4 regions of the Cytobacillus sp. FSL R7-0696 genome follow, and region 2 is predicted to be linked to each of the others. Evidence: riboswitches for the same ligand, from Rfam matches in the RefSeq annotation. Region 2 holds a riboswitch; each other region holds the start of a gene.

Region 1 (7,620 bases), 730 kb from region 2:
AAGCGGACTTCATCATCGGTATGATGGTGCTCTCTTTGAAAGTTAATTAATAATTCATCTAAATTTGGCGTACTGTCTGAAAGTGAAATAACATCTGCAGCTTTGTAGCCGCGCTTTTCAGAAATGGTTTTGATTTCAGTTGAAAATGCATCTAGTATGGCTTGCTTTTCATCATCAGATAAATCGTATTTTTCGTGTAATGTCACTTCTAATTGCTCAATGTTCCAATTTTCATAGATGACTTCTTGTGCAGATAAAAATGTAGATACCTCTTGTTGATCAGTAATCACTTTTTCTTCGTTTTTAAATTTAATAGTGGCCATGTAAAACGCCTCCTTTTAATTGAATAAGAGATAATTTATATTGAAATAAAAATTCGCAAGCTTCTAATAATTTTTTTGCTTCAAACCCATCGACTCCCCAAACAGTAATCCCGTGGTTGTGAATTAAGACTGCACCTTTCTCTTTGCTGACGTAAGCAGAAAAGTGGTCCGCTAATGTAGGGATATCCGCATCATTGCGAATGATCGGGATGGTGAGTATATCATCTTCTCCCCATAATCCAAATGCTTTAATTAACTCTTGATGCTGAAAAGTTACTACACCTTCTTGATAGAAAAGCTCAGAAATAACATTATTAGCAACTGTATGAACATGAAGACTTGCTCCTGATGACGTTTTCTTATAGATCTCACAATGTAATAAAGTCTCAGCTGAAGGTTTAGATGACGTGTTTTCTAGGGGCCTTCCTTCTAAGTCTACTAATAAAAAATCATTGGCTGTTCTCTTTCTTTTATCAAGTCCACTTGAAGTGACTAAAAAGCTGTTTTCATCTACGCGAATGGATAAATTACCACTAGTACCCATAAACCAATCTCTAGCCGCTAATTCATCTTTAATATCAGCTAATGTATCCCACTCTGTTTCATACGTTGTCATGATTTCGCACCAACTAGTTCATCGAGGTATTCAATGCAATCATGGAAGGTTTCAAAAGGAGTATAAGAAATACCAGTTTCTTCACATTTTTGAATTAAGAAATCTCTAGCAAGTACGGCATCTGCTATTTTGGCTGCTTCAAAGTCTGTAATCGAATCGCCAATAAGAATATTAAAGTGTTCTGGAGATGAGTGTTTTCTAATAATGGTTGGTTTACAACAGCCGCAACCTTGTGAAGAACATAGTTCATCACACTGGTGTGGATAGTGAATATCTATCGTTTCTAAAGCAAAGCTTGCCTGATTGCAAAATACTTTCGTAAATGGCCCATAAGGTTCAAGTACTGGTTCTAAAAAAAAGTCAATTCCACCACTAACAATATAAAGAGGGATATCGTTTTCGTGTGTATATCTAACAAAAGCTGAAAATCCTTCACGAATTTCTGCACTATTTAATACAAAATGGATAATCTCTTCTTTTTTACTTGTTGGTAAAAGTGAGAAGAGATTTTTAACACCCTCTTGGATAGAGATATTTTGAGCTAAAATATCTTCCTTGATCTGTTTTGCCTTAATAGGACCGAAATGCTCCATAATCTTTACAATGTTATCGTTATTCGTAATTGTTCCATCAAAATCACAAAAAATCATTGGTTTTGTCATCTTTTACGACGTACCTCCCCATTTTGTTAATGCTGCTTCCAATTCTTGCGCTTTTGTTACACGATGAGTATTTTGTTGTATGACGTGGTCAATGGCTTGCCTAAAGGCTCTCACGCCAGCTGCTGCTCCTTCAGGATGACCATGGACCCCTCCGCCCGCATTAATGATACAATCATTGCCAAAATCATGATAAAGCAACGGAACTAAACCTGGATGAATGCCTGCTGAGGGGACCGGGAATGCCTGATTCAAGCCATTTTCTTCGGTTAACTGTCTAGCGATAGCTAAGGTTTTTTCTTTTTCCATGGCAACAGAACCATATGGAGAAGGAAATAAAGAGAAATCTGCGCCTGCTAAGCGAGTAAGATTACCGAGTAATAAGTCAGGAGCCACACCATAGAAGTTTGAAGAAGTATAGGCCCCACTATATGCAGGATGTGCCATGATAGGTAACTGCACTTCACTGTTTTCAGCTAGTGTTTGGAGCATATCTAGACCGTAAGTGTGAACATTGAATAATAATGCATCCGCCCCTAATTCGGTCGCATGTTTTGCTTTATCTACTAAATCCATTGTTCTCCCAGATAAATTGACTGCATAATGTGTCCTTTTTCCAGTCTTTTCATAGACTTCATCTAGTATTTCTTTACCTGCGATAATTCTGTCTTCAAAAGAGATGTTGACATCAAAAAGAATTTCATCATCTTTTACAATATCAACGCCTCCCATAGCCTGGTCTCTTAACTGTTCTCTTAAGAAGTGAATATCCCTGCCGATGATGCCTTTAAATATACTCATAAGTAATGGGCGGTCTTGAGTATTTAGTTTCGATCTTATATTTTTTATACCGAATTTTGGTCCTGGAAAACGAGAAAGATCCTCATTATCAAATTCTAGGTTTAATAATTTTACCTCACCATCTAGAGATAACTTTCCAAATACGGTTGTTAAGATTGCTGGAATATCAAATGTGAAATTATATGTAGGGTAGGCGATACTAATTTCGCACCTTACTTCACCGAATCGATTGGGATGTTCATCATCATAAAACTCTTGTAGTGCAGTGACTCTGCCTTTATGTTTTAGTAATTGTTCTTGCTCAAGTAATGGTAACGCTGTCCACGAGCCTATCGTTAATCCTAAAGCGATATCCTCTGCTTTTTTCTCTAATGAACCGGGTCTTGCGTATACTTGATAAGTTGCAATTACATCTCCCATATGAGAACCCTCCCTGATGATTTCGAATTTACATTGACAATAAAAAACCCTCTTCTTAATCAATAAGAAGAGGGTTAGTTCGCAGTGATAGAACCTTCTCCTTATCTGTCAGCATGATTGCTGCAAGAATTAGCACCGTGTTCATTTAGAATCGGTTGCCGGGCTTCATCGGGCTCGTCCCTCCGCCTGCTCTTGATAAGAAAATTTATGATTATCGTTTTAAATTTTTGCACAATTGTATTATGTCACCAGGTGTTTTATCTGTCAACAGAGAATTTTTTACGTTATATGACAAAATTCCTTTATCTTTAAAAAGATGAAAAGTTTTTTAAAAAAAGATTGACACTTTTTTATAATCGGTGCTAGTATTTGCTCAAGATATTTCAAAAAATGAATCTTTTATACTCTTATCAAGAGCAGGTGGAGGGAAATATGGCCCGATGAAACCCAGCAACCGACCGTAATATCGTTGTGAAACGAGGCGCAGCTAGAGAATTTCTGCGCCTAATGTAAGGCACGGTGCTAATTCCATTCAGAAGTTATTCTGAAAGATGAGAGGCAAAATCGTCATGACGAATGCCTCTTTCTGTACTGGAAAGGGGCATTTTTGTTTCTGTAGTGACAAAGCAGGTCCGACTACATCTCTTCATGTAGTCACCCCTGTTTTGTGCCACAGATAATAAAGAAATAAGGGGGAAGAGATATGGCTGTTTTAGAAAATATAGGTTACCGCGCTTTGACAGAGGAATCTGCGTGTGAATACGTGAAGAGTTTAAAGCTGTTTTTACCGGATGAAAAAATAACGGTGGAAGAGATTGGTGATGGTAATTTGAATTATGTTTACCGTATTACTTCTAATCGTAAAAGTGTAATTATTAAGCAAGCACTCCCTTATGCAAAAGTAGTCGGAGAAAGCTGGCCACTAACACTTAAAAGAGCAAAACTGGAGGCAGAAGTCCTTAAGAAGCATGGTGAATTCGTTCCTCACCTCCTCCCAGCAGTACTAGCAACAGATGAAGAGCTAGCATTAACTGTGATGGAGGATCTTTCCCATCTGACAATTGTAAGAGACGGATTGATTCAAGGGGATCATTATCCGAAGTTATCAGCTCATATTGGGGAGTACCTGGCAAAGACATTGTTTTCAACTTCAGATTTTGCTCTTCATCCGTTTGAGAAAAAGAAATTGGTCGCTAAATTTTCAAATCCGGAACTATGTAAAATCACTGAGGATTTAGTATTCACCGATCCATTTTTTGATGTGGAAACGAATGATTTTGAAGCTGAGTTGGCTGAAGTGGTTCAGCAACTATGGGCTAATGACAAGTTGAAGCTTGAAGTAGCCAAAATAAAATATGCTTTTCTCACAGAAGCAGAGAGCTTACTACATGGTGACCTACATACAGGGAGTATATTTGCGAGTAAGAGTGAGACGAAGGTGATTGATCCTGAGTTCGGCTTTTATGGTCCGATTGGATTTGATGTCGGTCAATATATTGCCCATCTTATTTTCCAAGTACTTGTACGAAACGGAAACGATAGAATCGTTATTCGTCAACAGATTGAAGAAGTATGGGATGTGTTTTCTCATTATTTTTCAGAAGCTTGGGAAAATTCTGTTGTTCATCCTTTTACGAAAGTACCAGGCGCTCTAGAATCTTTTCTAGCTAAAGTATTTAAAGATGCTATCGGAGTAGTGGGATGTGAATTAATTCGGAGAACAATCGGATTGTCTCATGTGAAGGATCTTGATGGAATAGAAGATAGTTCAATTAGATTATATGTGAAAAAGGCAACGATTCAATTAGGTTCATCCTTGATTATTAATCGCAAAAACATAGGAACAATCTCGCAACTTCTTAAGGAACTGGAGGCGTATACATCATGAGTATACCAACACCAATTGAATGGCAAGATGGTAGATTGAAAATTCTTGATCAAACCTTATTACCCCATCAAACAAGATGGGTAGAACTCGAAACCATTGAAGATGTCTTTGAGGCAATTATTCAGTTGAGAGTGAGAGGGGCGCCAGCTATTGGAATAACTGCTGCTTATGGTTTAGCGATTGCTGCAAAAAAATACGAAGGTGTCGACATCGAAACTTTCCATCTTAGAATTCATGAAGATTATCTTTATCTAGCGGGTTCAAGACCTACAGCTGTTAATTTGTTCTGGGCTTTGGATCGAATGATGAAAGTAATAGAAACGTTGTATTCAACAGAGGAGACAATTATCAGTTTGGAGCAAGAAGCAAAGCAAATACATCAAGAAGACGAGGAGATTTGTCGGCAAATTGGCGAAAATGCACTAAGTCTATTGAATGGAAGGAATAAGGTATTAACGATTTGCAATGCGGGGACGATTGCTACGGGAAAATATGGTACAGCGCTAGCGCCGTTTCATTTAGGTAAGGAAAAGGGTGTTGACTTTCAAGTATATGCTTGTGAAACGAGACCGGTTCTTCAGGGAGCGCGCCTAACTGCTTGGGAACTTCAACAGTCCAATGTGGATGTAACGGTCATTACTGATAATATGGCTGCTCATACAATAGCAACAAAGGGGATTGAAGCGATTATAGTCGGGGCAGATCGTATTGCCAGCAATGGAGATACAGCGAATAAAATCGGTACATGGCAACTAGCTATTTTAGCAAACTACTTTCAAATTCCTTTCTATGTAGCTGCGCCATTGTCAACATTTGACTTTTCTATTGCATCAGGGGCAGATATTCCGATTGAGGAGAGGTTGCCAGAAGAGGTGACTCATCTAGGACCAAACCAAATCACACCAGAAGGAACGAAAGTGTTTAATCCGGCGTTTGATGTGACAACTGCTAATTTAATCACTGCAATCATTACTGAAAAAGGTATTTTTGAAGCTGATCGAAACAAATTGGCACAATTGAATAAAGCAGAAGAGGGAGTTAGGGCATGAAGAACAATCGTATACTATTAGCGTTTCTTATTATTTCTATTTTAATCTTGGCAGGCTGCCAGCCAAAAGGAAGCAATTCAAGTAGTGAAGCAACTGCATCAACTAAAGAGAATAGTGTACATCCGTTAGCTAATAAAAAAATCGCACTAATCATGCAAATTAATTTAGGAACTTTTTCTGCACAATATATTGAAGGGGTAAAAGAACAGGTAGAAAAGTTTGGTGGAACCGTTCAAGTATTTACTTCTGAAGGTGACTTAGCAAAAATGGCTTCCAATTTAGATGCAGCGATTAATCAAAAATTTGATGGAATATTAATTGATCATGGAACGAAGGAAGCGTTAACGCAAGGAGTAGAAAAAGCGGCTGCGCAAAATATACCTGTAGTGGTCTTTGATGCTGATATTGCAGTGAAAGATGTAACTGTACTTCAACAAGGCGATGAAGAAATGGCGAAGTTGACATTAACCAAGCTTGCTGCAGATGCAGGAGGAAAAGCGAATATTGTTAAGATTTGGGTAGCTGGATTTGCCCCGATGGAAAGAAGACAAGTAGCTTACGAACAATTTTTAAAAGAGAATACAGATATTAAGGAAGTAGCAGCATTTGGTGCTGCCACCGACAATACAGCATTAGATACTCAAGCACAAATGGAAGCAATCCTAAAACAATATCCAAATGAAGGTGAAATAACAGCAGTTTGGGCAGCGTGGGATGAGTTTGCTAAAGGAGCTGTCAGAGCGCTAGAGCAGGCAGGAAGAGAAGATATTAAAGTCTACGGGATTGATATGAGTGACGAGGATCTGCAACTGATACAAAAAGAAAACAGTTCATGGGAAGCGACAGCTGCCGTTGATCCAAAAGATATTGGTCGTATTCAAGTTCGATATTTGTACCAAAAATTAAATGGTGATTCTCCAAAAGAAAAAGTTATCCTTGATCCTGTTTTTGTAGAGAAAAGTCAATTACCTGATGAGGCCATTACAACAAATGAACTGCATGAATATATTGATGGTTGGGGAGAAAGTGAACAAGGCTATACGGAAGAACTAAAAGCACTTGAGGGCAATTGAATGAAATGGTTTGTAGCTAGTCAACCGACTTTTAGAGAGTCGGTTTTCCTATCTATGGAGGGGGTCTCCTTTAAATGAGTGAAGTTGTTTTGGAAATGAAAAAGATGAGTAAAAGTTTTGGAAAAGTTACGGCATTAAAGAACGGGGAGTTAGTGGTTCATAAAGGAGAAATACATGCCTTGCTTGGAGCAAATGGAGCTGGGAAAAGTACATTAATGAAGATTCTCTCTGGGGTATATAGACAAGACCAAGGAGAAATTTTGATTAACCACGAAAAAGCAACTTTTCAACACCCTAGTGACGCGAAAGAAAAAGGAATATTTTGCGTTTATCAGGAGGTTGATACAGCCATTGTTCCACAGCTTACTGTAGCAGAAAATATTATGCTTGATTGCTTTTCACAAGAGAAAGGGTGGTACTTCTCTCGTAAGGATCTACATCGTCAGGCGCAGGAACCATTAACATTACTCGATGTGAATGATATTGATCTAAACCAAGCAGCTTCAAAGCTAAGTCTTGCTAAAAAGCAATTGGTTCTCATAGCTCGGGCGTTAGTTCAAACGACTAAAGTCATTATTTTTGATGAGCCAACCGCTCCATTATCACATAGAGAAGCAGAGAAACTATTTCATGTAATTAGGCAACTGAGAGTAAAAGGAATTGGTTGTATTTTTATTACACATCGATTACCTGAAGTATTCGCCATTGCAGATGTGGTAACGGTTATGAGAGACGGATGTCGGATTTCAACCGTACCAATTGCTCAGATAACGCAGGAAATGGTGATTGAA
Region 2 (7,620 bases):
TGTTCAGGTATAGCTGACCAAGAAACAACTAAGAATATAATCGACCCAATGAATACAATAAGACCAAGTATGTCGCATCCCCATTCCCATTTTGTACGAGGCAATTTAAGTACTGGTCTATCCATACCCCATTCCTCCTCTTTCCGTTCGTCTTTCCAATACATACGAAGGAAAAATGAAAAAGTTTCATTCATTAGATAATCAAAGGCAACTAGTTCATACAGGGAATTACGCGATGGCTCTATCTCCCTTTTTCAGGAAAGGAAACAGGGGCGTCGCAATGGTAAGATATCAGTGTTGATGTCTTTTTCTTTAAGAAAAACATAAGGTGAATCGCCTGTGACATGCGATCAACAAATTATATGGTAAAGGAAGGAAGAATGGTTCTTTTATAGGCAGGTTAACTTCACTCTTTTCACCCTTTATAATGCAAATCGTAATAAACCTACGTACATTGTTTTAACGCTTGCGTGATATCAGCCATCACATCTACAGGATCCTCTAAGCCAACAGAAAGGCGGATCATTTCGGGACTCACACCCGCCTCCGCTTGTTGCCCTGGTGAAAGACGAGCATGAGTTGTACTCGCTGGATGAATAATGAGCGTTTTCGCGTCACCAACATTTGCTAAATGTGATACCAGCTTTAGTGAGTTGATAAACCTTTTAGCTGTACTGATTCCCCCTTTGATGCCAAATGTAAAGATTGCACCTGCCCCACTCGGAAAATACTTCTTTCCGAGATGATATTGCGGATGGCTTTCTAACCCAGGGTAGTTCACCCTAGAAATATGAGGTAACTCTCCTAGCCTCTTAGCCAAAACTTGTGCATTAGCGACTTGCTTTTCTACTCTGACACTTAATGATTCCAAACCTTGAATAAATAACCAGCTATTGAAGGCAGACAGCGTTGCCCCTAAGTCATGGCCAAGTTCAAATCTTGCTTTAAGAATAAACGCTTTTTCCCTAGAAATTTCAACATAGCTGCGATTACCAATAGCAGGCTTTTTCTCATTAAAGGAAGGAAATCTTTCGTTACTCCATTCGAATCTTCCTCCATCTACAATCACCCCACCAATTGCCGTCCCATGACCACCAATGAATTTAGTTGCTGAATGAACGACTATATCCGCACCAAATGCAAGCGGTTTTAGTAAAAATGGCGTAGTGAATGTATTATCTACTACTAATGGTAGACCATGACGTTTCGCTATCTCACTTAACTTTTCTAAATGTGCTACCTCCATATTCGGGTTGCCAATTGTCTCTGTAAAAATCGCCTTTGTCCTTTTATTAATTTTTCCTTCTAAAGATGTAAAGTCCGTCCCATCAACAAAATGAACATTGATGCCGAATGTACTAAACGTTTCTGCGAATAAATGGTAGGTGCCACCATAAAGAGCCTGTGTAGAAACTATCTCATCGCCTGCTCTTGCAAGTGTTAAAAGGGCAATGGAAATCGCTGCTTGCCCAGATGAAACAGCAAATGAGGCTACGCCACCCTCTAACTGTGCCATTCTCTCCTCAAACACTGCATTGGTTGGATTTGCATTCCTTGAATAAATAAAGCCAGGCTCTTGCATCTGAAATAAGCTTGCTGCATGATCGGTATCTTCAAACACATAGGATGAAGTCATGTATATTGGAACAGCTCTCGCCTTTGTAACAGGATCTGGCACTTGCCCCCCATGAAGCGCTATTGTATCAAATTGGCGATGATTCATTTTTCATTCTCCTCTCACATTTCATTTATAATAAACAAACTCGACTCGGAAACAATCTATCAGTGATGAGCTTTTGAGTATGCCAGCACAATGGTTGTTTTTTCATAAATTGAATTTGAAACATCATTTTTTATGTCCACCACCTTTTTTCAAGAGCAGAAAAAAGACCACTTTCAATAAAAAGAGATTGTACTCTTCTATCGAAAGCCGCCTTTAGTCGTCTAATCGGCATAAATAAAGCCCCTCTTGCTAAAAGAAGAGGAACTCACGATATATCGCCATATCCTCAACTTATCTATCTTGGAATTAGCACCGTTACCTAGTTTTGGTCGGTTGCTGAGGCTTCAAAGGGCCAGTCCCTCCACCTCTCTGGATAAATTGAATTTTTTAAATTTTAAGATTCATTAATTATTAATCAGAATAACCTTATCATCCAGCGCTGTCAACAGCTTTTTATAATGAATCTTTTATGCAGCGTAAAGTCTTTCTTTCGCCTTTATTACCGACACCCAATATTCAACTGGAGATACAAAGGATTGCAAATAATTCAGCTCTTTATTATACATAAGAGCCTCCACTAAAAGATAAACAGACGTATCATGTAAATCGTTAACAATCATATCAAGCAAAGTTGCTTTCATATTCATAATATCTTCATAATCATCGATGATGGCCAACTTATCATCTAAATACGAAAGAAAAGCTTGTAAATGAACAACCTCTTCTTGTAATTCCTTCCACCCTTTATCCTCAGCTAATGCGTTTACATAATTAACAAATCGATTGTACTCTTCATGACTATCTCTTTTAATTTTCTCTGCTAATATATCAAAAAATACATGATTGGACATATCCTTATTGTTCACTATTAGAGCACCACCTTTACTATTTGTATAAAATTATAGACCTTCTCTTTTAAATATTCAATAAAATCACATCAAACTATTTTCAATTAAGGGGTCGCGTGGTGTGTAGTTTTAGTCTAAATTAAAACAAGTGGATTAGATATAAGGGTCATACAATAATTTCCCCTTCAACTTTTACGCATTTGGATGAAAGGTGAGCCATTACTAGATGTATACCCAGCTATTATGTATGCTTTGTTTCGCCCTTTTACCCGGTTCATCATTCGATTTGCTTCTTTTTAGCTTCGTTTTGCTCTTTACGTAGATCATAAACTAAATCTCTTTTAGCTGTGGTAAACAACTTTCCCTTTGATGCAACCGCCTCATATAGAGTAGGATTTAATCATTCAGCCCTTTGCTCGATAGCCAAATTGTGCAGAGATTTCTTTTCCTACTTTTATAATAGATTGACTTTTATCTGCAGAGGGGTCTTTTGGAATCGACTCTGAGAAACCAACTACTGTTATCGCACTTAATAATTCTTGATTATAATTAAAGATTGGTATAGACACAGAAGATACAGTAGGAATCAAGGGCTCATTAGCAAAGGCAATCCGTTCCTGCCTTACGCGGTTGATTTCTTCTCCCACATTCCCTTTTCCTTCTTTCCCCATAACCTTAACCCAATCTTTAGTTGTAGCTGAATCAAGGAAGCTCTCGAATATTTTCCCAGTCGATGATAGCGGTGGTAAAAGTGAGCCTAACTGCGCCCCAATATTATAGGCATGTCCCGGGTTCCATATTTTCGAGATAATTGGACCATTATATGTCCACGTAGTTAATAGGCATGTATTGTCTAGTTGCTGACTTAAATCCTTTAAATAAGGTAGAACACGTGAAATCACATCTTCCTGCCCTATAGCTGCCACCCCATATTCAATTAATTTACTTCCAAGTTGATATTGTCCATTATGTTTATCCTTGTATAGAATGTCTAATTCCGTAAAAGTGTTCAAGTATTTATATAGATTACTTTTCGTAATTCCTGTTTTTTCTTGTATATCAGATAACCTCAATGGTTCTCCACTAGCAACTAAAAGGTCAATAATTCTCATACCGACTTGAATCGATTGGATCGTAGCTTGTTTTTGATTTTTCATGTAAAAAACCCCTATTTTATATTTTTTTTAGTATATCAGAAAAACACTATGTTTTCTGATTTCATCCATGTTTTGCATCCTTTCGAAAGGATTTATTTTTCAAAAAGTTTAAAAAACCACAACAAATTCACTTGAGTTTATCTGAAAATTAGGATACTATAAATTTATCATTAATAGATAACATCGTTCACTATTAATGGAATTTAAATAACCGATGAAGAAAGAGTCTAATAAACGCTCATTAATAAAAGGTTTTATGCCTAACACTTCCACACAAAGCGTTTTACTCTTTGATCACGCAATTCCAAGACAAAAAAACTTTTCATAAAGGAGTTTGAATATGAAATTAGTTACTTTCACTCACAATAACAACACACGTATCGGAGCAGTTACAGAAGGAAATGAAGTAGTAGACTTAAACTTTGCTTACCAAGCTTTTCTTGAAGCAGAAGGTAAACTACGTTCTGAGTTAATTGCTGAAGCGTACATTCCAGCACAAATGGAAGGTTTCCTACAAGGGGGAAATGAAAGCCTTTCCATCGCAAAGGAAATGGTTGATTATGCATTAAATAATCGTGAATCGTTCAAACATCCACTTGTACATGCATTTGAAGATGTAAAAATCGAAGCACCTGTAACAAAACCCGGAAAAATCATTTGTGTGGGTCATAACTACCGTGAACATATTGCTGAAATGGGAAGAGAATTACCGCCTCACCCAGTAGTATTTGCTAAATTTGCTAACACAGTTATTGGACCACAAGATGATATTCCATTCTATCCAATTTCTGAACAATTAGATTACGAAGCCGAATTTGCTTTTGTTGTAGGTAAAAAAGCTAGAAACGTAGCAAAAGAAGACGCACTTAATTATGTAGCAGGATATACAATCGCTAATGACGTCACTTACCGCGATATCCAACGTCGTACACTTCAATGGTTGCAAGGTAAAACAGTTGAAGGTAGTGCACCAATGGGTCCTTGGTTAATCACTTCTGATGAATTACAAGATCCATCTGGTTTAGGTGTTCTTTTAACTGTAAATGGTGAAGAAAGACAAAAAACGAATACAGCCAACTTTGTTTTTGATGTTCCAACGCTTGTTGAGTTCTTATCTAACTTAATGACTTTAGAACCTGGTGATATCGTATTAACAGGGACCCCTGGAGGCGTAGGATTTGCACGTGATCCTCAAGTATTCTTGAAAGATGGCGATGTCGTTCGCATTGAAGTAGATAAAGTCGGCGTTCTTGAAAATAAAGTTTCAAAGGTGGAAAAATAATTATGAGCGAAACGAAAACGATTCAGCAATCTATTGAGTCTATTCAAACATCATTAGATCAAATCATTGAAACCGTTTCAGGATTATCTGAAGAAACCATACGTTGGAACCCATCAAAGGAAGAATGGTCCATTATGCAGGTTATTACTCATTTAAACGAGGCCCTACCTTATTGGCTAGGTGAAATAGATACAGTTGTAAAAGCCCCTGGTTCCCAATGGGGACGAGGCTTACAGGACCCTGCTCGCCTTGCAGCAGTCGAAAATACTGAACATCAATCAGTTGAAGACGAATTGAAAAAATTATCGCAAATAAAACAAGATGTTCAAACCCATTTATCTGTTTTATCTGCTGACACATTGGCTCAGGAATCACCTCATCGTAACTTTGCTAAATTCGGTAATAAATCTGTATTCTTTATTGCTGATCACTTTATCGATGAACATGCCGCTGGTCATTACAACCAAATTCAACGTAACTTGTCTAAGCTAGCAAAATAATATTAAGGTGGCGAAATATTATGGCTGAAAAACATGCATATATGGAGGATCAAGACGTAAAGGACTTTACGAAAGAAATCCAAGAATATCATCTCGGTCCATTATGGGAAGCCATCCCAGCACTGATGAACCATACACCAAAACCACATGCTGTGCCATATTTATGGTCAGATGAGCTTTTAAAGAAAAAATTATCCGAAGCTGCTGAAATCTTCACACCTGACCGTGGTGGAGAAAGACGCGCGATTTACTTTCAAAACCCCGGGTTGACTTATAGACAACCATGGGGATGGGCTTCAACCACTCAAACATTGTATGCTGCTGTGCAGTTGCTGCTTCCTGGTGAAGTAGCACCTTCACACCGTCACTCTCAAAGTGCTCTGCGCTTTATCACTGATGGCGAAGGAGCTTACACAATTGTTGAAGGTGAACGTATCTTCATGCAAGAAGGTGACTTCCTTATTACACCGAAGAACCTCTGGCATGGACATGGACATGTAGGCGATAAACCAATGATTTGGATGGATGCACTTGATATACCTACCATCTATTCAACCGGTGGAACATTCTTTGAACCATTTCCTAATAAGATTGAAACGCCAACTCGCCCAGATAACTTCTCTGAACAAAGATACAGTGGCGGAATGGTAAGACCAATTAATGACCGCTATTCAAGCGTGGCACCACTCGCCAATTACAAGTGGAAACGTACAGAAGATGCGATTAAAGGATTAACTAGATTTGAGCCAGATCCATATGATGGTTACGCTGTTGAATATATCAATCCATCAAACGGACAAACAGCTAATCCAACAATGGGAGCTTGGATGCAATTATTACCAAAAGGCTTCCGTACGAAGGCACATCGTCACACACATTCTACTATTTACCAAGTACATCAAGGTTCTGGTTATACAGTAATAAACGGTGAACGATTCGATTGGAAAAAAGGAGATTACTTCTGTATTCCAAACTGGGCATGGCACGAACATGTACCTGCTGAAGATAGCTACCTTTTCTCAGTAAATGACCTACCCATTATGGAGCGATTTGACTTAGAAAAATCTCAAAACCTTGAAGAAAACAACGGAGAACAAAAAATCATAGGCGAATTTAAAGCTTACCGTTAATTGCACAAGAACAACCGGGCACAGTTCCTCGGTTGTTCTTAAAAGATTCGAAATATAACAGTAAATGAAAACGCTTATAAAACAGAATATTTATTTTTGTAAAACAAAAGGAGGATAAACATAATGACAAACACAGCACAGAATCCATTTATTGTAATCGGTGGAGGAATCGGCGGTTTAGCTACTGCATTAGGCGTAGCAGAAAATAACCAATATGTAAAAGTGCTTGAACAAGCACCTGAATTCGGTGAAGTTGGAGCTGGTATCCAACTTGCAGCGAATGCGACAAATGTTTTGCAACGCTTAGGCGTAATGGATAAAATCAATGAAATCGCTGTATTCCCTAAACGCCTTGTACTTATGGATGCATTCTCTGGTAAAGAATTATCAGCACTTGATTTAGGAGAGGTTTACAGAGAGAGATACGGTGCTCCTTATATTGTATTACACCGCTCTGATCTACATCGTGTGCTTCTTGAAGCTTGTCAGGAAAACCCATATATTGAACTAGCAACCAACCAAAAAATTACGACAACAGAAGAAAACGATCAAGGTGTAACAGTTAAAGCAGAAAACGGTGATGTTCATAAAGGAATCGCAGTAATTGGTGCAGATGGTCTATGGTCTAATGTTCGTAAAATGTTCTCTGATGACCAACCTATTTGTTCCGGATATGTTGCTTACCGTGGGGCTATCCCGATTGAAGAAGTGAAGACCTCTATTGGGGATATGGATGACGTATATATGTGGATTGGACCAGACCTTCACTTAGTACAATATCCAGTTCGTCGTGGTGAACTTTATAACCAAGTCGTTGTATTCAAAAGTAAAAACTACCGTCCCGAAATTGAAAAGACTGAAGATTGGGGCACTCCGGAAGAAATGGACGCTGTGTTCGCTGGGTCATGTGAATTAGTGCAAAATGCCATTTTATTTATCTCACGTCAAAAACGTTGGCCAATGTTCGATCGCTTACCAAT
Region 3 (7,620 bases), 2.8 Mb from region 2:
TAGTATTAAAGATATATTCGAAGACACTCACTATAAAGAACGACAAAATATCATAGAGGTCGACCACCCTCGTCTAGGAAAAATAAAAATGCCTGGTATCATCCCTAAATTCTCTGAGACACCTGGGGCTGTTCGTAATGTAGGTCCAGATTTGGGAGAGAACAATGAGGAAATCCTTTCTGGCATTCTTGATTATAATGATGAAGAAATTGAGATCCTAAGAGAAAATAACGTAATCTAAGGAGGGAAAAACATGAATTTGAAAGAAGAGGTCATTATTTCTGAAGTTTGCCCCCGTGATGGCTTTCAAAGTCTGGCAGAAATCATTCCTACAGAAGAAAAGGTCGAATGGATTAATTCAATGATTAACTGCGGTTTCAAGCAAATTGAGGTCACATCTTTTGTTCACCCAAAAGCGATTCCTCAGCTGTCGGACGCTGCTGAAGTACTGCAAAAAATTAAGCGCAAGCAAGGGGTAAAACTACGTGCGCTTGTCCCGAATTTACAAGGATTAGAAAGAGCGATTGAAGCAGAAGTAGATAAAGTAAAACTAATGCTTTCAGCAACAGATTCCCACAGTATCAGTAACGCTAATAGCAAAACGTTCGATGCAATGAAAGGTTTTGAACCGCTAGTAAAACGCGCAGCAGAAGCTTCTATGGGTGTATCAGGCAGCATTTCTGTCATATTTGGATGTCCTTACGAAGGGGATGTACCTTTGGTGAGAATTGAAGAGATTTGCAAAAGATATATAGATATGGGAATATATCAGTTATCGTTAGCTGATACAACAGGGATGGCAAATCCAGTAAAAGTTAAGCGCATTATTGGGCATCTCACTAATAAATTCCCAGAATTATCCTTCTCCTTGCATTTGCATAATACGAGAGGGATGGCTTTTGCCAATGCCATAGCAGGCTATGAAATGGGTGTTCGGGATTTTGATAGCTCGATTGCTGGACTAGGTGGCTGCCCTTATGCACCAAACGCCACTGGAAATATCTCCTCTGAAGACCTTATTCATGGTTTTGAAGAGATGGGTATTTCAACGGGTGTAGATTTGGATAAAGTCATTAAGCTAGGAAAAAAATTAGAAATTAAATATCCTGAATATTCTGATAGTTTTATTTTGAAGGCTGGTAAATGTTCTGACTTACATCTGGCTCCAAAAACACAAGAAAAGTTGGGATAAAGCTTTTATTCTTATTAATCCTACTTTAAGAGAATGAAGGTAGGTTGAAAGTTTACTTTTAGCTAAGTGAGAAGTATTATGTAATTAATATTTCTAGGGCAGCTTGTGGAGGAAATCTTTTAGTTGTAAATGCAGTATATAATTCTCCTAATATGATTGTTTTTCGATTTAGTATCAAAGAACAATTGAGACCATCAAAAAAGAAGCTCGCACCATCTTTTTTACTATATGTTTAACTAATCTTTAACGGCAGTTACACCCTTTATAAAACGTTATTTCTTTTATGAGGATATTTGGGACACGCTCTCAGAAAAAATAAACTTTTTCTCAACTTTATGTATATTCATCAGTTTCAGTTAAATAATTCAGACAAATCATAAAAATTAGATTTTTGTCTTGACTTTTATTGATAGTATGTTAGGATTTATCTTATCCAATATTTTCTTATCCAGAGAGGTGGAGGGACTGGCCCGATGAAACCCGGCAACCTGCTTAGTGCAAGGTGCTAATTCCAGCAAAATGTTGATTCATTTTGAAAGATAAGGTGTCAAAAATTTTCCATCCTACACCTTTTCTCTTTGAAAAGGTGTTTTTTATTTAAGAAGGTGATAAATAAAAAAATAATAAGATTCGCTGATTAGACAACTAAAGGCGGACATTTCCTTTTACGGAGGAAATGCCGTCTTTTTTTATTGGAAAAGGGGGATTAAATGAATCAACCGCTCTCTTATAAAAACTGGAAAGACATTTCTGCTACCTTCGCTATTGATCAATCAACGAAAGGAGCCAAACAGGTTCTAGAGTGGGCTTATGGCACATATGACGAAGAGGAAATTGTGTACGCTTCTAGTTTCGGTGCTGAAGCTATTGTTCTAATTGACCTCATCGCACAAATAAAAAGTGATGCCAGAATTGTTTTTCTTGATACCGATTTACACTTTCCTGAAACATACCAAGTAATCGAGGAAATAAAATCACGTTTTCCTACGCTTCAAATTGAGATGAAAAAACCTAAGCTTACATTGGATGAACAAGCCACACAATATGGGTCAGCATTATGGAAAAGCGACCCGAATCAATGTTGCCAATTACGTAAAGTGTTGCCTTTACAAGAAGCAATGCAAGAAAAAAAAGCTTGGATATCTGGACTTAGGCGCGAGCAATCACCTGAAAGAAAACAGACAAATTTCTTAAACCGTGATGAGAAATTCACTAATATCAAAATTTGCCCACTTATTCATTGGCGTATAGATGATGTGTGGGATTATATCAAAGAAAAGCAGTTGCCTTATAACAGCTTACATGATGCAAATTATCCGAGCATTGGTTGTTTTCCCTGTACACAACCAGCTAGTGGCGGTGATGATTCCCGTGCTGGCCGCTGGCAAGGCTTAACGAAAACAGAATGCGGCTTGCATACTAATTCATAAAAAAAGGAGTAAACAGATGAGCATACCTAGCCCACATGGAGGAACATTAATTCAAAGATTTGAGCCAGAATTTGATTTTTCTAAAGTGTCAAAGTCGATAGAGATTGACAAAGTTGCACTAAGTGATTTAGAGCTAATAGCCGTTGGATTATTTAGTCCATTAATAGGCTTTCTAGGAAAAGAAGATTATGAATCTGTCGTTCATGAAATGAGATTAAGCGATGGGACAATATGGTCCATCCCCATCACATTACCTGTTGATGTTACGATTGCTGCCCAACTTCAAAAAGGGGAGCAATACCGTTTGGTTTTAGAAAATACTACCTATGGTGTAATTACTGTTTCTGAGTGGTTCGAACCTGATTTAGAAACAGAAGCACAATCGGTCTATCGTACAAAAGATAAAGCCCATCCAGGGGTCAAACGACTTTTTGAAAGAGGCAATATTTATGTAGCTGGAGAAATCATCCTCATTAGAAAAACGGAAAAGAAAGAATTTGCAGATGTCTGGTTAGAGCCAAAAGATACAAGAGCTTTGTTTGCAGAAAAGGGGTGGGAAACAATTGTTGGTTTCCAAACGCGTAATCCGATTCACCGAGCGCATGAGTATATTCAAAAAGCTGCGCTTGAGACGGTCGATGGCTTATTTGTAAATCCATTAGTAGGTGAAACAAAAGCAGATGATATCCCAGCTGATATCCGTTTAGAAAGTTATCGCATCTTACTAAAAGAATATTTTCCTCGTGAACGTGTCCATTTGGGTGTTTACCCGGCAGCGATGAGATACGCAGGCCCTAGAGAAGCAGTGTTTCACGCCATAGCCAGAAAAAATTTTGGCTGTACACATTTTATCGTCGGCAGAGATCATGCCGGTGTTGGGAATTATTACGGTACATACGATGCCCAATATATTTTCCAACAATTTACTAAAGAAGAACTTGGAATTACCCCATTATTTTTTGAACATAGCTTTTACTGCCACCGCTGTGAAGGGATGGTTTCAAATAAAACATGTCCACATGAACAAGAAGATCGAGTGATATTATCTGGCACAAAAGTACGAGAACTATTAAGCAAGGGTGAACAGCCACCTTCCACATTCAGCCGTAAAGAAGTGATTGATGTATTGATTAATGGCTTAAAGAGTGATGCAAGCGTCTAGAAAGGATGATTTATATGGGGAGCCGTAATCTTACTTGGCACGATACGCTCATTTCCAAAGAGGAACGTCGCTTAAAGCAGCAACATGGTAGTTGTACATTATGGTTTACTGGGTTATCTGGTTCTGGAAAATCAACTTTGGCAAATGCTTTATCAGCCAAATTGTTTGAAGAAGGTATGAAGGAATATGTCCTTGATGGTGATAATATCAGACATGGTCTAAATGCAGACTTAGGCTTTACTGAAAAAGACCGGACAGAAAATATCCGCCGTATTGGGGAAGTAGCTAAACTGTTTGTTGATAGTGGAACAATTGTTGTTACGGCATTCATCTCACCATTCGCAGCTGACCGTGATTGTGTGCGTGAACAGTTTGCCTCCAATGAATTTTTTGAAATATTTATTGACTGCCCGTTAACAGAATGTGAGAAAAGAGACCCGAAGAAATTATACGAGAAAGCGCGTAGAGGTGAAATAAAAAACTTCACCGGAATCGATTCACCTTATGAGCCTCCTAAACATCCGGATTTAACTATTAGGTCCGACCGGTTATCAGTAGAGGAAGCAATAACGGAAATACTAACGTTTTTGCAACAACAACAAATCATTAAGGAGTTGTAGACAATGGCTTATACAAAGCATTGGTCAAATAATGAAAAACTAAACAAAACCGAATTAGCTAAACTCGAAAAAGATGGGCTGAAAATTTATGAAGACATTCCACAATATGCAAAGAATGGCTTCACGTCTATTCCTAAAGACCAATGGGATCTTTTTAAATGGGCAGGCTTGTATTTGCAAAAGCCGAAAGAAGCAGGTTATTTTATGATGCGTGTGAATGTAACTTCAGGAATACTAACGAAGGAACAAGCGAAAATTCTAGCTGGTATTGCCAAAGATTATGGTCGCGGGATTTTCGACATTACGACGCGACAAGCGATTCAATTTCACTGGTTAACAATTGAGGATATCCCTGATATTTTTACTAGATTAGAAAGTGTTGGCCTTTCCAGTGCTGGTGCATGTGGGGATATAACGAGGAATATAGTCGGAAATCCGATCGCAGGCATTGACCCTAACGAATTATTTGATACGAGAGATATTGTCAAAGAAGTGTATGAGTACTTTCAATTTAATGAGGAATTTTCGAATTTACCAAGAAAATATAAGATGTCTATCAGTACAAACTTACACAACGCCGCTAATGCAGAAATTAACTGTGTCTCATTTACACCGGCTGAAAAAAACATCGATGGTGAAGTAAAACAAGGCTTTCATTTAAAAGTAGGGGGAGGCCTATCTGCTAAGCCTTTTCTGGCAGAAACGGTTGATATATTTGTAGAAAAAGAGCAAGTGCTACAGATTGCTATTGCCGTAACCACTATCTTCAGAGATTACGGTTATCGAGATAAACGTCATCGTGCTAGATTAAAGTTTTTAATTGCTGACTGGGGTGTAGAGAAATTTAAAGAAAAACTTGAAGAATATACAGGGAAACTGCCTTCTAAAGGAGTTGAACCCGTGAAGAAATGGAATGCAGGGTATTTCTATGGCGTCCATGATCAGAAACAATCAGGGCTTAAGTTCATCGGTTTTAATGTACCTGTCGGCCGTTTAACAGCTGATGAAGTATTTGAACTTGTTCGAATCTCTGATCAATATGGTCAAGGTGAAATTAGAACATGTAATTCACAGAACTTGATTATTCCACATATCCCAGAAGAACATGTAGAATCGCTACTTGCCGAACGCATTTTTAATAGAATTACAGTGAATCCGAATTCCTTTATCGGACATTCCGTTTCTTGCACAGGTATCCAATTTTGTAACTTAGCCTTAGTTGAGACAAAGGAAAGAATGCGCCAAATTGCAGAAGAACTCGATCGTCGCTTAACTGTTGATGTTCCGGTACGCATGCATATGATCGGTTGTCCGAATTCCTGCGGTCAACGGCAAATAGCCGATATCGGTTTACAAGGTGTGATGGTACGAAACAAGAATAAGGAAATGGAAGAAGCTTATGAAGTGTATGTTGGAGGAACGTTAGAATCTGGCGGAGAGTTTAACAAAAAGTTAAAAGGAAAAGTACCAGCCAACTTCCTCACAGATACACTTGAACATCTACTACATTTTTTTAACAAAGAAAAAATGTCAGGTGAGAACTTTTATACTTTTGTGCAAAGAAATGGCACACAATCTTTGCAAGATCAACTAAATATTGTATTGGAGAATCATAAAGATGGCCTTTCTATATAGGTTTGAATTGTCATTGGTAAATAAGGAAATTCCAGCAGTCATTGTAGCTGATTCTGATGATGAAGCATTTACCCAGTTAGATATTGAACTAGAAAAATATTACTTAAAGTTGCCAGAGATAGACGAAGTAACGTTAAGAGAAAAGAAACGGATAACGAAAAAAATCGGTTTTATATTAGATGAATGATGGAGGCGGATAAATGAAGGGTTATGTTTACCTTGTTGGTGCAGGCTGTGGTGATCCTGAATTACTAACATTAAAAGCAATTAAAAAAATTCAGCAAGCGGATGTAATTTTATATGATCGACTAGTCAATCAGGAAATCTTATCATTTGCGAGAGAAGAGGCACAATTGATTTATTGTGGGAAGCTTCCTCATTATCATACGATGAAACAAGAAACGATCAACAATTTCCTCGTAAAATATGCAAAAAAAGGATTAGCAGTTGTTCGCCTTAAAGGTGGGGACCCCTTCGTGTTTGGTCGTGGAGGAGAAGAGGCCCTTGAATGTGTGAAACATCGTGTTCCATTTGAAGTGATTCCCGGGATTACTGCTGGCATTGGTGCTGCGAGCTATGCCGGCATTCCTGTCACCCATCGGCAAATCAGTCAAAGCTTTGCATTTATTACCGGTCATCAAGCGGGTGACTCAGTTGCTGACCAAAAATGGCATCACTTAGCACATGGAGTTGATACACTTTGTATATATATGGGTGTTTCACAATTGCCTGTCATTGTCGATCATCTTATTAAAAGCGGAAAAAATAGTGATACCCCAATTGCTATTGTGGAGTGGGGAACAACATTGAAACAACGGACGATAACTGGAAAATTAAAATCGATTGTAAAGGTAGCGGAAGAAGAAGCAATTATCAATCCAAGTATGATTATTATTGGGGAAGTCGTTAAACTACGAGACGAACTGAACTGGTATATTGAAAATGGCTCGGCCCTTCAGAAGGTTCATAGCGAATGAAAGCCATCCTTTATATTGCTCACGGCACAAGGTCAAAAAAAGGAATACGGGAAGTAGAATGTTTTTTGCAGACCATCATGAAACAAGTAAATGTCCCTATACAAGAATGGTCCTATTTAGAAATATGTGCCCCAACGATTGAGCAAGGAATAGAAGCTTGTGTTCATCAAGGAGCACGGGAAATTGAAATCATTCCGTTACTTTTATTAAAAGGAGGGCATTACAAGAAGGATATTCCTGGCCTTCTACTATCATTGCAGAGGCGCTTTTCAGCTATTAAAATCGATTTGCATCCACCTTTTGGCGTCCAAAGCTATATTTTAGATGGTATATGTGATTTGATAAACGAAAAATATTCTCCCATTACCGAAAAAGATCATTTACTTGTAGTAGGACGTGGAAGTAGCGACATGAACATTTATAAGGATTTCAACTTAATTACAACTGGGTTAAAGGCAAGGTTAGCTGTGAACAACGTAACCTCCTGCTTTCTTGCTGCAGCCACTCCTCGTCTTGAAGAGGGCTACCATTTATCACAGAGTCGTACAAAAAATAGAGTAATTATTATCCCTTACTTATTATTTTCAGGGTTATTACTAGACGA
Region 4 (7,620 bases), 1.2 Mb from region 2:
AAACACGCGCAATGAAAATCCCCACAAATGGTGACCAGGAAATCCACCATGCCCAGTAAAAAATAGTCCAATCGTTAATCCATGAACGATGCTCTCCATCTAATGGTGAAATACTAAAACTCATGCGTATAATATTTTGTATGTAACCACCAATCGTATCTGTAAACATATTTAAGATGAGTACTGTAGGTCCTAACACAAAGACAAGTAAGACTAAAATAACAGCTAACACCATATTAGCATTACTTAAATATTGAATCCCTTTACTCAATCCAGACCATGCCGAGATCATAAATAATACAGTAACTATGGCAACAATAATTATTTGGACCACAAAGCTATCAGGAATTCCGAACAAATACGTTAGCCCTCCATTAATTTGCGCTGCTCCAAACCCTAGAGTCGTTGCCACACCAACCACAGTCGCAAATACAGCCAACACGTCAATGATTGTACCCCAAATACCATCCATTGCTTTTCCAAAAAGAGGTTTCAATGTTGCTGAAATTAAACCTGGCTCTTCTTTTCTAAATTGAAAATAAGCCAGTACTAATGCAACTAATCCGTATATCGCCCAAGCATGTATACCCCAGTGAAAAAATGTATAACGAAGTGATTCCCTAAAAGCTTCATCGGTTTGACCATCAGCTAGTGGAGGTCTTACATAATGTGAGAGCGGTTCAGCAGCACCCCAAAAGACTAACCCTATTCCCATACCCGCACTAAACAACATCGCGAACCATGATAGGGTAGAAAATTCTGGTTTAGAATCTTGTTTTCCTAACTTAATAGAACCAATGGGGCTAAAAATGAGGAATAAACAAAAAGCAACTATAATAGTTACTAATATAAGGTAATAAAAGCCAAAACTATTTGTTAAAAAAGCTTGTAAATTTGCAGTTACACTTTCAAACAAATCTGGAACTGCTACACCTAAAATAACAAAAATAAAAACAATAAATACGGTAATCCAAAACACATTTGATACTCGCTTCATAGAATAGTCCTTTCAAATAAATTCTTGTCCACGTAATTCTAAACAATAAAGATTTGCACCTTATTCTTTCTTAGTTTGAGACAAATTTTTTTATTTATTCTTTGTTTAAAAGAATACGCACCGTTCGACAAATTTCTTACAAATATTTACCCAACTAAAACAGATTTAAACATCTTTTTAACTAGAAATACTTATATCCTTTTCAGGTAGGTATAATCTGCTCTATATACAAGCTTAACATTGATAGAACATAAAAAACACTTTTTAAGCCATTCTCTGAAAGCAAAAAAAGTGCTGAATTTTCTCAATATTGATCCATACAACTTGTGTCAATAACCCACGGTTCCCCTGTAGTCATATCAATCATCTTAATATGACCTGTAGTAAGTGGATAGGTCGGTAAATATGTTAATGTGTATTGATGCTTCTCTATATTCTTTCCCCAGCTTAATTCCATAAAAAGCTTTTCCTTAATCATTTCTGTTGCAACTTTAAATGTAAGGCTTGCGACAAATGATACATGTGAGAAATCTTGGAGGACATCACTATCTACATCTACATACTTCACCAAACCTGTATCGTCTATTTGAATATGAACAAAAGCATCAGCTACTTGAACGCCTCTTTCTTGTCGAATAAACGTAAAATCGTATATGCCGTTTGCGGGTTTTTGACTTATAACATGATCGTCTAATTGTTGCAGTTTAAAATAATCATGAGGGTTATCACAAACTGCTTGTAACACTGATGTAGCAGTTAAAAGCGCCACTTTCGAATTAACAGGTCTAGAAGCAAACGTTTCAGAATCATCTAAGCCCATTAATTTAAGCAGTCTTCCATCCGCATTGAATACAAATTTTATCGCACCAGGGATGTCTAATTCATCATCTAATAAATCTTCCTCACTCACCCGTAAGGATTCTTTAGGTAACTTACTCCACACCTCTAGTCTACCACTTTTCTTTTTTGCTTCAGCTACAAGCATATGGTCTTCCGTCATTCCCGCCAAAGTATAAATATCTATAAATTCGGCTAAATGGGGTAAGGATGTCACCAGCGTTTTGCCTACACCAAACGAATCCGAGGTAAGCACCCCCCCATTTGTGTGAACACCAAGAATAAAATCCTCCAACTGATAAACATAGTGATACTCATCATCACCATTAACAAATATGTCTTTATCATACTTTGCAATAACAGGTAGAATCCTTAAATGATTTAAATAAATCCGCTTTGCTTCTTCATTCGTAATCAGTGTTTTTGGATAGACAAGTTCAAAATCCATGCTTTCTCTTTCGACTGCACTTAAAACCCCATTACTAAGCATTGTAAAACTAATTCCAGAATGAGGGAGTTCCTTATTCAATCGCTCATCTTTGCGATTATATAAAATCATATGATATTCACCTAAGTCAATATATGCTGACAAATATAACCCATGTCTGAAAGTCGAATCATAGAACCTTTCTATAAAATGCTCTGCTTGCATGATCATATCAAACTTACTCATTTCCCCTGGAATTTCATCTAGTTCATCCGTATAAATGAAAAACTCTGCCACACCTAATTCATCCATACGAACCGAGCCAATTGACTCTCCCCAATCTTCCAACAGGATATCATACACATTTTCTTCAAATTCCATCTGCTCCATAACTAAATCATCTGGGTTGATTCCTTTAAAATAGGTTTTTAGTTGTTCCATTATTAAGTGATTCAAAGCAGCTGTTCTCCTTTAGTTATGATTTAATTAACGTGCAGGAAGTGAAATTTTAACATTAGATCGTTTCTATTTAAAGGTTCTCTTTAATTCTTCCCATAATAATGACATCTATAAAATTAGAAAAGCGCAGGGCGTCCGGAGCTAGACAAAGCCTCGTTAAACATTTCATATAACGCCAACGCCCTTATATTATCTGCACATACATCTAACTCTAATCTGATGAGCCCTAACTCTTCATCGGCAAGCTTTACTATTCGCTCAAGAAGCGTCTTACCAATCCCTCTTCCTTGTACTTCTTCATTAATAGAGATGGACACATTACCGCTATATCTCAACTTTCCACTTCTCTCTTCTAAGGAAGCTACCCCTCGAACATGACCGTTATATTCTGCAACAAATACATGGTCTTCTTTTGTAAGTCCTTCAATATAATCTTCAATATCTTTTAATCTCCCCGATGATAAGGCCATTGTCTGTTCGATAATAGCATCTTGCCTATGCATTTCATGAATATCTCTTGCATCATTTATATGTATCGGTCTAATCTTTATTTCTTCCCCCATGTAAAAACTCCTTTTTTTTGTCAAACTGTTCTGAATGAAAACTTATAAACTAAGACTACCACTTTTTTTAGTTTGAAAAATATTGCTTTACCTATTTACGAATGAACAGTATAAAAAGTTTCTTACCATTGCACTGACATAATCACTACGATACAAAATATATATGAAAGGAGGCATCGAGATATTTTATGAGCATCTAAAGGAGGGTAATTTGAATATGCTTGCTTTGTTCAGTCTTTTTTTAGTTGTCGGCTACAGTTTCTTTTTCTTTATTAGTGCCGTTAGAAAAAACAAAGAAATAGCTACCCAATATTCTAAATGTATTCCCATGGTGGTTGGTATGACGAGTAGCTTAACAATCGGTTTGATTATATCTGTGTGGTTACCAGAAATGGCTAAAGCAACTGTATTATCTATTCTCATTAGCGCTGTCATTGCCATTTTTATAGGACTACCGTTTAAAACAAACGGACTCGTTGAAGCTCAAGCGTCAAGTCTCATGGGAAGTATGATGGGGGCAATGCTAGGTATTATGTTAGTACCAAGCGAAGTTACATTTATGATCATTAGCATGGATCTGATTTATTTAATTAGTATTTTTGCCATGATGCTTCTCATGCACAAAAAACATTCATTAAAGGAAGCATTGAAAAATCGACCTGTGCCCTTCTATCTAACATTCCTATTAAGCATCGCCATTATCTGCGCATCGGGAATTCATCAAGAAGCGAAGAACTCAATTCATCCGATTGAAGAAAACACCCCACAAGTAGAACACCATCACTAGTTTAAAGATTAATTTCAATTATGTTATTGACTTTTCATGTAATAGATAATATTATGAATATAATTTAATAAAGCATTTTCTCTTATAAAGAGCGGCTGAGGGACTGGCCCTGCGACGCCCGGCAACCATTCATATACCCATATGAACAGGTGCTAAATCCTGCAAAATACTATTTGGTATTTTGATATATGAGAGAGGTTACTACTATTCTAGTATATTTATGCCTCTCATGATGAGAGGCATTTTTGTTTTTATAATTACATCAAAAGAGAAACGAGGAGAAGAAATGACTGCAACAATCGTAAAAGGGGCTCCAGGATATTATTTATTAGGTTCAGGCATTCTAACAGAACTCCCCGACCTACTTAAAGATATTTCTGTTTCCAAATACCATATCATAACCGGTAAAAAAGCTTGGCAAGCCGTGCAGCCCTACTTGCCCAAGGAAGTAATAGATAACAACATTCACCTTCATTACATAGATGGTCACACTACCTTAAAAAAGGTCCATGACATCCAAGAATTATTAACAAATGATGGTGCTAATGGCGTAATTGGTATTGGTGGTGGGACAGCATTAGATATAACAAAAGCAGTTGCGATTGAAGCATCTGTTCAATCCATTCTTATACCGACAATCGCAGCTACCTGTGCCGCATGGACACCTTTAAGTGTTTATTATAATGAAGAAGGCAGCTTTACTCATTATACCGAGTTTCCTATTGCGACAACCCTCGTATTGATTGAACCGGAAATTATTGCTAAAGCGCCTATTACTTATTTAAAAGCAGGAATTGGGGATACATTAGCCAAATTTTATGAAGCTGAAGCTCTAATTGAAAGTCTTTACCATGAAAAAACACTACCTGTACCTAAACAAGTTTCGCAATTTTCAGCCAAAATTTGCCGAGATACATTGCTTAATGATGGTGAAGCAGCACTACAATCAGTAGCAAAAAACGAAACCTCACCAGCACTTATTCGAGTGATTGAAACGATTATCATGACTGGGGGTATGGTCGGTGGATTCGGCGAAAAGGCAGGACGAATCGCTGGTGCCCATTCGCTTCACAATGGACTAACCGTAGCGAATGCAGCCAAAGATTTCCTTCATGGGGAATTAGTCGCTTACGGGATTCTTGGTCAATTGGCCATTGAAGAAAAATGGACGGAAGTTGATTACCTTCTCCCGTTTTATGAGAGCTGGCAATTGCCAAGTAGTCTCTCTACTCTAAATATAGATGTGAATGACGAGCAATTAATGAAAACAATTGTGAAAAAGGCGATACGTCCAACTGAATCGATTCACTTTATGAAAAACGAGATAAGTGAACAATCTGTTTTACAAGCACTTCGATTATTAGAGAAACAAAATGAACAAAAAGGAGTTCAAACATCATGAAAAAATGGTTATTAACTGGAACATTCTTATTATCTTTAACAGGCTTAGCTGCATGTGGTAGTGATGAAGCCAGCAACTCTACAGAAGGGTTATATGACGATGAAGAATTAGTCATTGGTGTCACTGCAGGTCCACATGAGCAAATCTTAGAAAAAGTAATTGAATTAGCTAAAGAAGAAGATATCAATATTAAACCACAAGTATTTACTGATTATGTGATGCCAAATGTTGCATTAGCTGAAAAAGAGATTGACTTAAACATTTTTCAAACAGAGCCTTATTTTAATGCATTTAAAGAAGATAGAAATTTAGATTTAGTTAAATCTTTTGATACCGTGTCATTCCCGATGGGCATCTATGCACTCAATGTAAAAGATGTAGCTGAATTAAAAGACGGCGCAAAAATCGGTCTTCCGAGTGACCCAACAAATAGTGGCCGAGCTCTATTACTATTTGAAAAAGCTGGATTAATCGAATTAGATCCTGAAACAGGTATTAATTCAACAGTTCGTGATATTGAAAAAAACAATGGTAACTATGAATTTATTGAACTTGACTCTGCTCAAATCGCTCGTCAGCTAGAAGAGCTTGACGCTGCAGCTATTAACACGAACTTTGCGATTGAAGCTGGTTTTGTTCCTTCTAAAGACGCTATCTTTATCGAGCCTAAAGATTCACCTTACGTAAACCACGCTGCTGTCCGTACGGAGAATAAAGATGATGAAATTCTTGAAAAATTAGCTGATATCTACCGCAGTGAAGAAATTGAAAAGTTTGTTGAAGAGGAATTTGACGGATCAGTTATCGTCTCTTGGTAAAATGATTAAAAATGAGCGTTACGGAGGGAGCATCAAATCATGATAGAGCTTAAGAATATAACCAAAACCTTTACAGGAAAACAAGGAAGCATCCATGCATTAAAGGATGTCTCACTATCAGTGAATCAAGGCGAAATCTACGGGGTTATCGGATACAGCGGCGCTGGTAAAAGTACATTAATTCGCTGTGTGAACTTACTTGAAAAACCTGATAGTGGTTCTGTAAAAGTTAATGGGGTGGATTTAACCACGCTGACACCAGGAAAACTCCGTGAAGCAAGAAGTCATATCGGCATGATTTTTCAAGGGTTTAACTTATTAAAAACAGCAACAGTTTATGATAATATTGCTATCCCTCTTAAACTAACAGGATTAGATAAGAAAGAAGTAAAGAGCCGCGTTAATAAATATTTAGAGATTGTCGGTTTAAGTGAAAAACAAAATGCTTATCCAGCTGAGTTATCTGGTGGCCAAAAGCAAAGGGTTGCTATTGCACGTGCATTATCGCATGAACCAGAAGTATTACTCAGCGATGAAGCAACAAGCGCCTTAGATCCAGATACAACAGAGGCAATTCTTGATTTGCTCTTAAAAATCAATAAAGAATTAGGAATTACGATTCTCCTTATTACACATGAGATGAATGTTATCCAAAGGATTTGCGATTGTGTGGCCGTTATGGAAAATGGGGAAATTATTGAAGAGGGGCGAACGAAGGATATCTTTACCTCTCCTCAACACAGTACAACAAAAAGATTCGTTAATAGCTTATTTTCACATGATATCCCCGATGATCTATTAGAGGAATTAAGTGAAAGTGGCCAAGTGGCAACATTATCTTTCTTTGGTGAATCATCAGGTGATCCTGCACTTGCATTAGTAACAAAAAAATATGATATTTTCCCTAATATCTTATCTGGTAATATTACAAGATTAAAAGATGAAGCATTCGGACAGTTGCTTGTCCATTTTAAAGGCGATACAGCAGAAATTAACAAAGCCATACAATTTTTACAAGAGAAACAAGTCCATGTGGAAGGAGTGACACTCAATGAACGCCATCAACGAATTTCTTGATGCATGGGGTGCTGATTTATGGGAATCAACGATACAAACTTTCCAAATGGTTGGTATCTCTCTCGCTATTTCCATTCTGATCGGGCTACCATTAGGGATTCTTCTTGTTTTGACTAGACCAGGTAAAGCCCTAGATAATAAATTTGTATATAATGTGCTCAACATAGTAATTAACGTCATTCGTTCCGTACCTTTTATTATCTTATTATTTTTCATTCTACCGTTTACCAAGTTTATTGTCGGTACATCGATT

The links. A riboswitch is a leader RNA that binds a small molecule or an ion and turns the genes downstream of it on or off. The one in region 2 is predicted to bind S-adenosylmethionine.
Region 1: it holds a riboswitch for S-adenosylmethionine, as region 2 does, so the genes downstream of both, mtnK (S-methyl-5-thioribose kinase) here and MKX29_RS06735 (O-acetylhomoserine aminocarboxypropyltransferase/cysteine synthase family protein) in region 2, are expected to answer to the same signal.
Region 3: it holds a riboswitch for S-adenosylmethionine, as region 2 does, so the genes downstream of both, MKX29_RS20965 (phosphoadenylyl-sulfate reductase) here and MKX29_RS06735 (O-acetylhomoserine aminocarboxypropyltransferase/cysteine synthase family protein) in region 2, are expected to answer to the same signal.
Region 4: it holds a riboswitch for S-adenosylmethionine, as region 2 does, so the genes downstream of both, MKX29_RS12855 (iron-containing alcohol dehydrogenase family protein) here and MKX29_RS06735 (O-acetylhomoserine aminocarboxypropyltransferase/cysteine synthase family protein) in region 2, are expected to answer to the same signal.

Annotation. Positions count from the first base shown of each region.
Region 1 is NZ_JBBOWA010000001.1:552,599-560,218, reverse strand. Features, by position in the region: gene MKX29_RS02870 (1,2-dihydroxy-3-keto-5-methylthiopentene dioxygenase) at 1-323, opposite strand, end outside; gene MKX29_RS02865 (methylthioribulose 1-phosphate dehydratase) at 310-939, opposite strand; gene MKX29_RS02860 (2-hydroxy-3-keto-5-methylthiopentenyl-1-phosphate phosphatase) at 936-1,601, opposite strand; gene MKX29_RS02855 (2,3-diketo-5-methylthiopentyl-1-phosphate enolase) at 1,605-2,819, opposite strand; SAM riboswitch class I at 2,918-3,021, opposite strand; SAM riboswitch class I at 3,224-3,377, shown strand; gene mtnK (S-methyl-5-thioribose kinase) at 3,523-4,707, shown strand; gene mtnA (S-methyl-5-thioribose-1-phosphate isomerase) at 4,704-5,756, shown strand; gene MKX29_RS02840 (sugar ABC transporter substrate-binding protein) at 5,753-6,829, shown strand; gene MKX29_RS02835 (sugar ABC transporter ATP-binding protein) at 6,904-7,620, shown strand, end outside.
Region 2 is NZ_JBBOWA010000001.1:1,283,076-1,290,695, forward strand. Features, by position in the region: gene MKX29_RS06730 (DUF1648 domain-containing protein) at 1-125, opposite strand, end outside; gene MKX29_RS06735 (O-acetylhomoserine aminocarboxypropyltransferase/cysteine synthase family protein) at 446-1,723, opposite strand; SAM riboswitch class I at 2,012-2,103, opposite strand; gene MKX29_RS06740 (hypothetical protein) at 2,191-2,589, opposite strand; gene MKX29_RS06745 (IclR family transcriptional regulator) at 2,976-3,728, opposite strand; gene MKX29_RS06750 (fumarylacetoacetate hydrolase family protein) at 4,069-5,010, shown strand; gene MKX29_RS06755 (DinB family protein) at 5,013-5,510, shown strand; gene MKX29_RS06760 (cupin domain-containing protein) at 5,531-6,640, shown strand; gene MKX29_RS06765 (FAD-dependent monooxygenase) at 6,764-7,620, shown strand, end outside.
Region 3 is NZ_JBBOWA010000001.1:4,100,861-4,108,480, forward strand. Features, by position in the region: gene MKX29_RS20955 (CaiB/BaiF CoA transferase family protein) at 1-241, shown strand, start outside; gene MKX29_RS20960 (hydroxymethylglutaryl-CoA lyase) at 254-1,192, shown strand; SAM riboswitch class I at 1,634-1,738, shown strand; gene MKX29_RS20965 (phosphoadenylyl-sulfate reductase) at 1,903-2,622, shown strand; gene sat (sulfate adenylyltransferase) at 2,639-3,784, shown strand; gene cysC (adenylyl-sulfate kinase) at 3,799-4,404, shown strand; gene MKX29_RS20980 (nitrite/sulfite reductase) at 4,408-6,039, shown strand; gene MKX29_RS20985 (DUF3906 family protein) at 6,023-6,226, shown strand; gene cobA (uroporphyrinogen-III C-methyltransferase) at 6,240-7,016, shown strand; gene MKX29_RS20995 (sirohydrochlorin chelatase) at 7,013-7,620, shown strand, end outside.
Region 4 is NZ_JBBOWA010000001.1:2,508,924-2,516,543, reverse strand. Features, by position in the region: gene MKX29_RS12875 (glycine betaine uptake BCCT transporter) at 1-997, opposite strand, end outside; gene MKX29_RS12870 (hypothetical protein) at 1,302-2,717, opposite strand; gene MKX29_RS12865 (GNAT family N-acetyltransferase) at 2,837-3,283, opposite strand; gene MKX29_RS12860 (hypothetical protein) at 3,495-4,070, shown strand; SAM riboswitch class I at 4,150-4,265, shown strand; gene MKX29_RS12855 (iron-containing alcohol dehydrogenase family protein) at 4,357-5,472, shown strand; gene MKX29_RS12850 (MetQ/NlpA family ABC transporter substrate-binding protein) at 5,469-6,290, shown strand; gene MKX29_RS12845 (methionine ABC transporter ATP-binding protein) at 6,330-7,367, shown strand; gene MKX29_RS12840 (methionine ABC transporter permease) at 7,342-7,620, shown strand, end outside.